3 regions of the Sinomonas sp. T428B genome follow, and region 2 is predicted to be linked to each of the others. Evidence: riboswitches for the same ligand, from Rfam matches in the RefSeq annotation. Region 2 holds a riboswitch; each other region holds the start of a gene.

The links. A riboswitch is a leader RNA that binds a small molecule or an ion and turns the genes downstream of it on or off. The one in region 2 is predicted to bind S-adenosylmethionine.
Region 1: linked by a shared signal. The riboswitch ahead of ACUYMY_RS11630 (aminotransferase class V-fold PLP-dependent enzyme) and the one ahead of ACUYMY_RS02830 (flavin reductase family protein) in region 2 are both predicted to bind S-adenosylmethionine.
Region 3: linked by a shared signal. The riboswitch ahead of ACUYMY_RS15450 (DUF1737 domain-containing protein) and the one ahead of ACUYMY_RS02830 (flavin reductase family protein) in region 2 are both predicted to bind S-adenosylmethionine.

Annotation. Positions count from the first base shown of each region.
Region 1 is NZ_JBRAZR010000001.1:2,506,946-2,510,210, reverse strand. It holds gene ACUYMY_RS11635 (class I SAM-dependent methyltransferase) at 1-296, opposite strand, end outside; gene ACUYMY_RS11630 (aminotransferase class V-fold PLP-dependent enzyme) at 362-1,789, opposite strand; SAM riboswitch class IV at 1,822-1,935, opposite strand; gene hisN (histidinol-phosphatase) at 2,033-2,845, opposite strand; gene rsgA (ribosome small subunit-dependent GTPase A) at 2,894-3,265, opposite strand, start outside.
Region 2 is NZ_JBRAZR010000001.1:600,441-603,705, reverse strand. It holds gene ACUYMY_RS02835 (oxygenase MpaB family protein) at 1-612, opposite strand, end outside; gene ACUYMY_RS02830 (flavin reductase family protein) at 760-1,242, opposite strand; SAM riboswitch class IV at 1,282-1,393, opposite strand; gene ACUYMY_RS02825 (amino acid ABC transporter ATP-binding protein) at 1,632-2,417, opposite strand; gene ACUYMY_RS02820 (amino acid ABC transporter permease) at 2,414-3,265, opposite strand, start outside.
Region 3 is NZ_JBRAZR010000001.1:3,345,607-3,348,871, reverse strand. It holds gene ACUYMY_RS15460 (O-succinylhomoserine sulfhydrylase) at 1-495, opposite strand, end outside; gene ACUYMY_RS15455 (rhodanese-like domain-containing protein) at 504-914, opposite strand; gene ACUYMY_RS15450 (DUF1737 domain-containing protein) at 911-1,225, opposite strand; SAM riboswitch class IV at 1,234-1,344, opposite strand; gene ACUYMY_RS15445 (amino acid permease) at 1,530-3,056, opposite strand; gene ACUYMY_RS15440 (glutaminase) at 3,115-3,265, opposite strand, start outside.

The DNA of each region.
Region 1 (3,265 bases), 1.9 Mb from region 2:
TCGGCGGGGGCCACGACGCAGCGCGCGCCCGGATGGAGCCGGGCGAGCTGGGCGAGCATGTCCGCGCTCGGGTCGACGGCGGTGACTTCGAGCCCCCGGGCGATCAGCAGCGCGGTGAACTTGCCCGTGCCGGCGCCGAGGTCGACGGCGGTGCGGGCGCCGGCGGGGACGAGCCAGTCGGCGGCCTCCTCGGGGTACCCCGGCCGCACACGTTCGTAGTGCTCCCCGCCGGCCTCGAACGCCCTGGCGAGCTCGCGCCGTCGTGCATCGCCGAGCTTCGGCCCGCCGCGTCCCATCGTTCCCTCCTGACGTCCCCCAGCAATCTACCGCAGCCCGCCGCGGGCCGGCGGCCGGGAGTGCGTCAGGAGTCGGTGCCGCAGGGCGCCGCGCCCGCGGTGCCAGGCGTGTTGGGCGCCCAGTGGGGGAAGACGCGCGTGTCCCGGGCGGGGACCCAGCGGCCGGCGTCGACCACGTAGTCGAGCCCGAGGCCCTTCTCGACGAGCTGGCGGACGCCGCCGACGAGCCGCTCGACGTCCTCGAGCCGGGAGCCGACGCCGAAGCTCGCCCGGAGCGAGCCCGAGGCGAGGCCCAGACGGCGCAGGACCGGATGGGCGCAGAAGCGGCCGTCCCGGACGCCCACGCCGTGCTCGGCGGAGAGGTAGGCGGCCGTGAGGCCCGCGTCGTGGCCCGCGACGGAGAAGTTGACGACGCCGATCGCGCCTCCGCCAGCGGCGGGAGTGGAACTGCCCGGGTCGCCGCCGTCGCCCGCCTCGGAGTCGGCGAAGAGCCGGTGCACGGTCACGCCGTCGACCCCGGACAGCCCGTCGATGAGCGCGGCCCGCAGCTGCTGCTCGTGCCGGTGCCAGAGGCCCTCGTCGAGGTCCCCGAGGACCTGGGCGGCTCGGGCGATCGTGGCGGCGCCGAGCACGTTGGGGGAACCGCCCTCGTGCCGCGCCGGGCCCTCGGCCCACGTGACGGCGTCGAGCCGGACCTCGCGGACCGCCCCGCCGCCGGCGAGGTGCGGGCGGCCGGCATCGAGCCAGTCCGGCCGTCCCAGGAGCACGCCGCTGCCGAACGGCGCGTAGAGCTTGTGGCCCGAGAACGCGAGGTAGTCGATCCCCGTCCCGGCGACGTCGATGCGTCGGTGCGGAGCGAGCTGCGCGGCGTCGACCGCGATGCGGGCGCCGTGCTCGTGGGCGAGCTCGGCGAGGGTCGCGAGCGGCAGGACCTCGCCGGTGACGTTCGAGGCGCCCGTGACGGCGAGGAGGCTCACGCCCCCGTCGGAGAGCTGGAGCCGGACGCGCTCGAGCGTCTCGGCGATCGTGCCCGCCGCGATGACGCTGCGGTGCGGCCGGGCCTGCCACGGGAGGAGGTTCGCGTGGTGCTCGAGGTCGAGGTAGAGGACGTCGCCGCGCGCGGGGAGGCAGCCCGCGAGGAGGTTGAGCGACTCGGTCGTGTTGCGCGTGAAGATGACGGCGTCGTCGTCGCGGCCGCCGACGAAGCTCCGCACGATCGCGCGGGCATTCTCGTACACGCTCGTGCTGATCTGGGAGGCGTACCCGGCGCCCCGGTGCACGCTCGCGTAGTAGGGGAGCACCTCGTTCAGGTGGTCCGCGACCTCCGCGAGGGCCGGGGCCGAGGCGGCGTAGTCGAGGTTCGCGTAGCGGACCTCGCCGCCGCCCACGAGCGGGGCGCGCAGCTCCGAGCCGACGACCTCGGCGAGCGGCGCGGCCGCGTCGGGGTACGCGTCGCGGGAGATGATCGGGGCGTGGGAGAGGGCAGTGCTCACGGGGCATACCTCGCATGAGTGAGGGACCGCAGGGTCCGCGCTTGCCGCATCCGCTCCGGACCGGCCTGGTCGTCACCCGGGGCACCCCACCGCGGTTGGAGGGTTGCCGGCCAGCAAACCGGGGTTTCGCGCTGGCACTCGTGACCTGTCCACGACATTAGGGCACGGGCACGCCCCCGCGCACCCGCGCCGCCCCTATGACGCGGAATGTGACACGCCCGCGTCACATGGGCGGGGTCCGGGTCAGAGCAGGTCGTCGTACCCGGGGTTGAGGCGGCCCAGCGCCTCCGAGTGCAGGATGCCGTTGGTCGCGAGGGCGTTGCCGCCCCACGGGCCCTCCTTGCCCTCGAGCGACGTGAAGCGGCCGCCGGCCTCGGTCACGATGGGCACGAGCGCGGCCATGTCGTAGAGCGCGAGCTCGGGTTCGGTCGCGATGTCGACGGCGCCCTCGGCGACGAGGCAGTACGACCAGAAGTCCCCGTAGGCGCGCGTGCGCCACACGTCCTCGGTGAGCGAGAGGAAGTCGTCGAGGTTCCCGCGCTCCTTCCAGCCCGAGAGGCTCGAGTAGGACAGCGAGGCGTCGCCGAGCTTCGCGACGTTGCTCACGTGCAGCCGCGTCGCGGAGGCGAGCGAGCGCCCGGTGTACGCCCCGGCGCCCTTCGCGGCCCACCAGCGCCGCCCGAGGGCGGGGGCGCTCACGACGCCGACGACGATCTCGTCCCCGTCCGCGAGGGCGATGAGCGTGGCCCACACGGGCACGCCCCTGACGAAGTTCTTCGTGCCGTCGATCGGGTCGATGATCCAGCGGCGGGAGCCGTGGCCGGTCGTGCCGAACTCCTCGCCGACGACGGCGTCGCGCGGGCGGGAGCGCGAGAGCTGGCCCCTGATGGCCTCCTCGGCGGCGCGGTCCGCGTCCGTGACGGGGGTGAGGTCCGGCTTCGTCTCGATCTTGAGGTCGAGGGCCTTGAACCGCTCCATGGTCTGGGCGTCGACGGAATCCGCCAGGACGTGGGCCAGTCGGAGGTCGTCGTTGTACGTCTCGGGCGCGTGGTTCATGCACCCACGCTATCCCGTCGGCGGGTCGGACGGCTGCAGGCGCGGGCTTCACTCGCCGGGCGGCTGGGCGCCCAGCTCCTTCGTCTCCTGGCCCTCCTCGCGGCGGTCCGCCCCGAGCAGCCGGCGCAGCGACGCGAGGCGGGCGGGGCCGGCGTCGCCCGCGTGCCCCTCGGCGACCCAGGCGTCGAGGCCGCAGCCCACGGCCGAGGCGTCGTGCCGGCAGCCGCGCTCGCAGGCCTCGGTCCCCGGCTCGAGGTCGCCGAACGCGTGCAGGATCCGTTCCGGGTCGACGTGGGCGAGGCCGAAGGAGCGGATGCCGGGGGTGTCGATGATCCAGCTCCCCGGCGCGGCGTCCTCGAGCCGCAGCGCGAGGGCCGACGACGACGTGTGCCGCCCGCGCCCGGTCACCGCGTTGACGCC
Region 2 (3,265 bases):
CTCCCGCTCCGTGCGCGGCGGGTCCTTGACCCCCATGAGCCTGCCCGCGCGGGCCCACTCGGCCACGTAGCGGTCCGCGCCGCCGGGCACGGGGCCCTCGAGGGCCTCATAGGTGCGCAGGAACGCGTCGGTGAAGGCGAGGTGCACCCAGGCCTCGAGCTCGGGATCGTTCGCCGAGTAGGGGCGGCGGATCCCGGCGGCGTCCGTGTAGGTCCCCCGGACGGGGCGGTGCCGCCGGCGCACCCAGGCACAGGCCCGCGCCGCGGCGGCAGTGTCCCCGTAGGTGACAGTGAAGATCCAGCGGATCGTGCCGGCGAGCCGGGCGAGCGGGTCGGCGCGGTAGTCCGAGTGCTCGGCGACGCCGGCCAGGACGCCAGGGTGGAGGGCCTGGGTCAGGAGCGCGCGGATGCCCCCGACGATCGGGGACATGCCCCCGTGCACGGCCCAGACGGCGGAGCCGGGGCCGAAGTAGCCGGCGTCGTCGCCCTCCTCGAGGGCGAGCTGCCACGACGGGATGCCCTCCGACTGGCCGGAGAAGGTGAGCAGGAGGCGGCGCCGCAGGGGAGCGATGAGGCGTTCGACGGGCGGGCTGGGCTGTGTGCGTGTACGCACACTTCCAGCGTACGCCGCGCCCGCGGCAGCATCACAGCACGCCTGAGAGGGGCCCATCAGATGGGTGCCGCGATGCCGCCCGCGGGGTGGATGTGGCGCGCGCGGCCCCCTCCGATGAGGGGAGCCGGGGCCGCAGGCGCGTAAGGGCTACTTAGCCCAGAACACGTGGTTCGTGAGGGGGACGAAGCCGTCCGGATCCGAGACGTTGACTACCTCGCCGATCAGGATGACGTGATCCCCCGCGTCCACCGTCTGCCAGAGTCGACACTCGAGGCGCGGCACGTCGTCGGCCACGATCGGCGAGCCGAGCACGCCGGGCTCCCAGTCGAGCCCCGCGAACTTGTCCGTCCCCTTAGCCGCGAACCGCTTCACGAGGTCCCGGTGGGACTCGGAGAGGATGTGCACGGCATAGTTGTCGGCGCGGTTCCAGGTCTCGAAGGAGCTCGACGCGCGGTCCACCGCCCAGGAGACGAGCGGCGGGTCGAGGCTGATCGAGGTGAACGAGTTGCTCACGATTCCCGCGAGCGTGCCGCCGTCCGAGGTCGTGATGACGGCGATGCCCGTGGCCCAGTGCGCCATGGCGCGGCGGAGATCCGCACCCTCGACGAGGTCCAGGGGTGTAGCTGTCATGCTGCCCTCCAGCATTTCGGCCGGACGCCCAGTGTCTGGACGCCGTACTTGCCGCGGATGTCCACCGCGGCCGGATCCTCATCTGGGGCACCCCACTACGGGAGAGGGTTGCCGCCCGGCCAGCCAGAGCTTCGCGCCGGGACTCTTGATCCTGTCCTCAACCCTACGAAGGGGTTTCGGAGCGGTCCACCCTAGCGGAAACAGGGGGACACATGTGCTTTTGTGACGCCAGGGACGAGGGCCCTCAGGCGTCATATGTGCTTTTGTGACGTGAGGGACGAGGACCCTCCAGCACCGCCGGGGCTGGGCTCCTAGGGCAACGAAAAGGCTCCCCGGAACCGGCCGTCTTCTTCAGCCAGTTCCGGGGAGCCTTACCGTTGTTCGTCCGCTCAGAGCACCTTCTCGAGGAAGGACTGGGTGCGGGCCTCCTGCGGGTTGCCCAGGACCTCGCGGGCGTCGCCGCGCTCGATGATGTAGCCCTCGTCCATGAACACGACCGTGTCGCCGACCTCGCGGGCGAAGCCCATCTCGTGGGTGACCACGACCATGGTCATGCCCGCCTTGGCGAGGTTCTTCATGACGGCGAGGACCTCGCCGACCTTCTCCGGATCCAGCGCGGAGGTCGGCTCGTCGAAGAGGATGATCTCCGGGTCCATGGCCAGGGCCCGGGCGATCGCGACGCGCTGCTGCTGCCCGCCGGAGAGCTGGGCCGGGTAGTGGTCGCCGAAGGCGCCCAGCCCGACGTCGGTCAGGAGCTCCTGGGCGCGCTTGGCAGCGGCCTTCTTGTCCCCGCGCTTGACCAGCACGGGCCCGGCCATGACGTTCTCCCGCGCGGTCATGTTCGGGAACAGGTTGAACGACTGGAACACCATCCCGATCCGGGTCCGCTGCTCGGCGAGCTTCTTCTTGGGAAGGGCGTGGTAGGCGTGCTCGGTCTCGTGGTAGCCGAAGTCCTCGCCGTTGACCCTCAGCACCCCCGAGTCGACCGTCTCGAGGCCGTTGAGGCAGCGCAGCAGGGTGGACTTGCCCGAGCCCGAGGGGCCGATGATGCAGGCGACCTCCCCGCTGGCGATGTCGAGGCTGATGTCCTTCAGGACCGTCTTGTGCCCGAACGACTTCTTCAGGTTCCGGACGTGGATCGTGCCGTCAGGGATGGTGCCGGTGGGGGTGGTCATCGTGCCGCCCCTTCCGGGCTCGTCAGCGCCACACGCTTGGCCTTCCTCGGAAGGGTCGCCGCGGAGCGGTTGTACTTCTGCTCGAGCTTGGACTGGGGGTAGCTCAGCAGCAGGGTCATGACCAGGTACCAGAGGCTGGCCACGATCAGCAGCGGGATGGTCTCGTAGGTGCGGGCGTAGATCAGCTGCGCGCTCTGCAGCAGCTCCGCCACGCCCAGGACGGACACGAGCGAGGTCTCCTTGAACATGCCGATGACCTGGTTGCCCGTGGCCGGGATGATCGAGGGCATCGCCTGCGGGATGATGACCTTCCGCATCCGCATCCCGGCGCTCATGCCCAGGGAGTCCGCGGCCTCGAGCTGGCCCTTGCCCACGGCGGAGAACCCGCCGCGGATGATCTCGGCCATGTAGGCGGCCTCGTTCAGGGTCAGGCCCACCAGGGCCGCCGTGATCGGGCCCATGATCGCGTTCGTGTCCACGGCCACGCCGAGGTCGGTGAACGGGATCCCGATCCGCAGGTCCGGGTACAGGGCGGAGATGTTGAACCAGAAGATCAGCTGCACCAGCACCGGGGTGCCGCGGAACAGCGTGATGTACAGGTTCGCGGCGATCGAGACCGGCTTCACGTGCGAGGAGCGCATGACCGCCAGGGCCAGGCCCAGCAGCGTGCCCAGGGCCATGCTCGCCACGGTGAGGAAGATCGTGAGCATCAGGCCGCGCAGGATGGACTCGGCGAAGAAGTACTTCCCGACCACGCCCCACCTGAAGTTGGGGTTCGTCAGGACCGAGGCCAGGATCCCCAGGCCGAGCAGGATGCTGAACGCCCAGCCCGCGTATTCCGAGGGCGT
Region 3 (3,265 bases), 2.7 Mb from region 2:
CTGCATGGGGTTCGACGGCGACTCGAAGAACACCGCCGTCGTCGGCACCGAGAGCGCCTCGCGCCACTGGTCCAGGTCCGGCCCGTCCACAAACACGGTCTCCACGCCCCAGCGCGGGAGGATCTCGTTGAGGATCACGAAGCATGAGCCGAAGAGGCTCCGGGCCGCGACGACCCGGTCACCGGCGGCGAGCAGCGCCGCGAGCGCGGTGAACACGGCGGACATGCCGGACGCCGTCGCGAAGCACGCCTCGGTGCCCTCGAGCAGCCGGAGCCGCTCCTGGAAGGTGGCCACGGACGGGTTGCCGTAGCGGGAGTAGACGAACCGCTCGTCCTCGCCGGTGAAGGCCCGCTCCGCCGCCTCGGCGGAGTCGTAGACGAAGCCCGAGTTGAGGAAGACGGCCTCGGAGGTCTCCTGGAAGTTGGTGCGGAGGAGTCCGCCGCGCACAGCCTGGGTGTCTTCGCTCCAGTCGGCGGCATTGATGTCGAACGTCACGTAACTACTTAGTCCTGTCCCAGATTGGTCGGCAGCCCGCGGTTCTTCCATCCATTCACGGTGCGCTGCCCGTCCGGTCCGGGATGTCCCTCGAAGCCCTCGAGGATGTTGTAGGCGGTGAAGCCCAGGTTCGTGGCCACCTCGGCGGCGTAGCTCGAGCGGTTGCCGGACCGGCAGAGGAAGACGAGCTCGGCGGAGCCCGGCTCGGGCGCCTGGAGTGTCAGCTCGTTGACGAAGTCCGGGTTCGGGATGCCCCCCGCGAAGACCCACGGGATGAACAGCGGGTCGTTGTCGGTCGAGTGGGTGTCAGGGATGCCGATGTGCGCCCACTCCTCCTCGGTGCGCACGTCCACGAGCACGGCGCCCTCGAGGAGCTTCTCCCACGCCTGCTGCGGCGTGATGTCCCCGGCGTAGCTCACGCGTGCCCCTCGCCCTCGTACTCGAGCGAGTCGACGGCGGACGCCACGGCGGCGTCTGCCCGCGCGATGGCGTGGGGCAGGATGACGGCCTGGGCGACGATGACCTCGGAGCCGTTGAAGGTCGCCGCGGGGCTGCCGTGCAGCACGTAGCCGTCGGCGAGGGCCTGCGAGATGCGGGCGCAGAACTCGCGGGTGTCGGGACCGGTCAGGAGACGGTAGGCGAGCTTCTCCTCGCCTGGGGTCTCCGGCGCTGCCGGGTCATTGAGCGGGGTGACGTCCGCCCCGGCCGGGGCGGTCGCGGTGTCGGTCATGACGGGCTCCTTCGGGCTTGCGTATCGAACGAACGAATGCCGAGTACTCACCTGAGGCACCCCGCCACATGGAGGGTTGCCGGCCAGCAAGTCAGGGCTTGGCGCTGGCGCTCATTACTCTCGATCGAACGTAGCATGGGCCGCCCGGAGCAACCATGGGCGTGCGGTAACGATTGGCAACGTGGGCTTCACAGAGCGTCCGCGGCGCCCGTGAGTGCCTCCCGGGCCACCGGGCCACGCACGACGGCGGGGCTCGCCTGGGGTGGTGGGCCTCGCCGTCGTGTGGTGGCTGGGTTGGTGGGGGTTAGCGGGTGCGGGTGGGGCGGTTGGCGATGACGGGGGCGGCGCCGGTGTGGCCGTCGCGGGCGGCGGCGATGGCGCGGATCTTCTCGCGGGAGGCGTACCAGCCGATGACCATCAGGACGCAGGCGACGGCGGTGGCCAGGAGGGTCCAGGGCGAGTCGGCCAGGACCATGACGAGGACGGCGGCGAGGAAGAGGAGGGTGGCGTAGCCGGTGTAGGGGGCGCCGGGCATGCGGAAGGCGGGGCGTTCGGTCCAGCCGCGCTTGGCCCAGCGCTGGAGCTGGATCTGGCACAGGACGATGGTGGCCCAGGTGGTGATGATGCCCACGGAGGCGACGTTGAGCACGATCTCGAACGCGTCGGCGGGGACGAGGTAGTTCAGCGGCACGCCCAGGAGGGACACGGCGGCGGTGATGGCGATGCCGCCGTAGGGCACGCCGGCCTTGTTCATGCGCAGGGCGAAGGCGGGGGCGGAGCCAGCGGCGGCCATGGAGCGCAGGATGCGCCCGGTGGAGTAGAGGCCGGCGTTGAGCGAGGACAGGGCGGCGGTGAGCACGACGAGGTTCATGATGACGTCCACGCCCTGGACGCCGATGGAGCCGAAGAAGGTCACGAAGGGGCTCACGCCCTTCTGGTAGGAGGTGAAGGGCAGCAGCAGGGACAGGAGGATGACGGAGCCGACGTAGAACACGGCGATGCGGGCCACGACGGAGTTGATGGCCTTGGGCATGACCTTGGCGGGGTTCTCGGTCTCGCCGGCGGCGGTGCCGACGAGCTCGACGGAGGCGTAGGCGAACACGACGCCCTGCATGAGCAGGATCATCGGGGCGATGCCCATGGGGAAGATGCCGCCGTTGTCGGTGATCAGGGAGAACCCGGTGGGGGCGCCGGTGGGGGTGCCGAAGAGCACGAAGTAGATGCCCAGGGCCAGGAAGGCCAGCAGGGCGGCGACCTTGATCAGGGCGAACCAGAACTCCATCTCGCCGAAGACCTTCACGGAGACGAGGTTCAGGGCCAGGACCAGGACCAGGGCGATCAGGGCCCAGGCCCACTGCGGGACGGCGCCGATCCAGGGCACGTAGCGGCCGAAGAAGTTCATGTACAGGGCCGCGGCGGTGATGTCCACGATCGTGGTCATGGCCCAGTTGATCCAGTAGAACCAGCCCGAGACGTAGGCGGCCTTCTCGCCGAAGAACTCCCGGGCGTAGGAGACGAAGGAGCCCGAGGAGGGGCGGTGGAGGACGAGCTCGCCCAGGGCGCGCAGGATGAGGAAGACGAACGCGCCGCAGATCGCGTAGGAGAGCACGAGCGAGGGCCCGGCCGCGGCCAGGCGGCCGCCGGCGCCCAGGAACAGGCCCGTGCCGATCGCGCCGCCGATCGCGATCATCTGGATCTGCCGCGCCTTGAGGCCCTTGTGGTACCCCGCGTCCTCGGCATGGAGCACATGGTCCGCCGCATGCGCGTGGCCATGGTCCTCGAGATGATCAGGGATCGGGGCGACTGACAGCTCATGGGGGTCAGTGGGCATGGGTGATCCTTTCGCGGGGTCGAGCAGGAACCAGAGGAGTCGGACGGGCGAGCAGGGGTCAGAAGATGGACCAGCCGGTCCGGTCGGTGAGCTCGGCGAGGGCCGAGGTCCCCGCGAGAGAGTTGCCGTGCGCGTCGAGGCGCGGGCTCCAGACGCAGATGGCGCCGACCCCCGGCACGATGGCCAGGATGCCGCCGCCCACCCCGCTC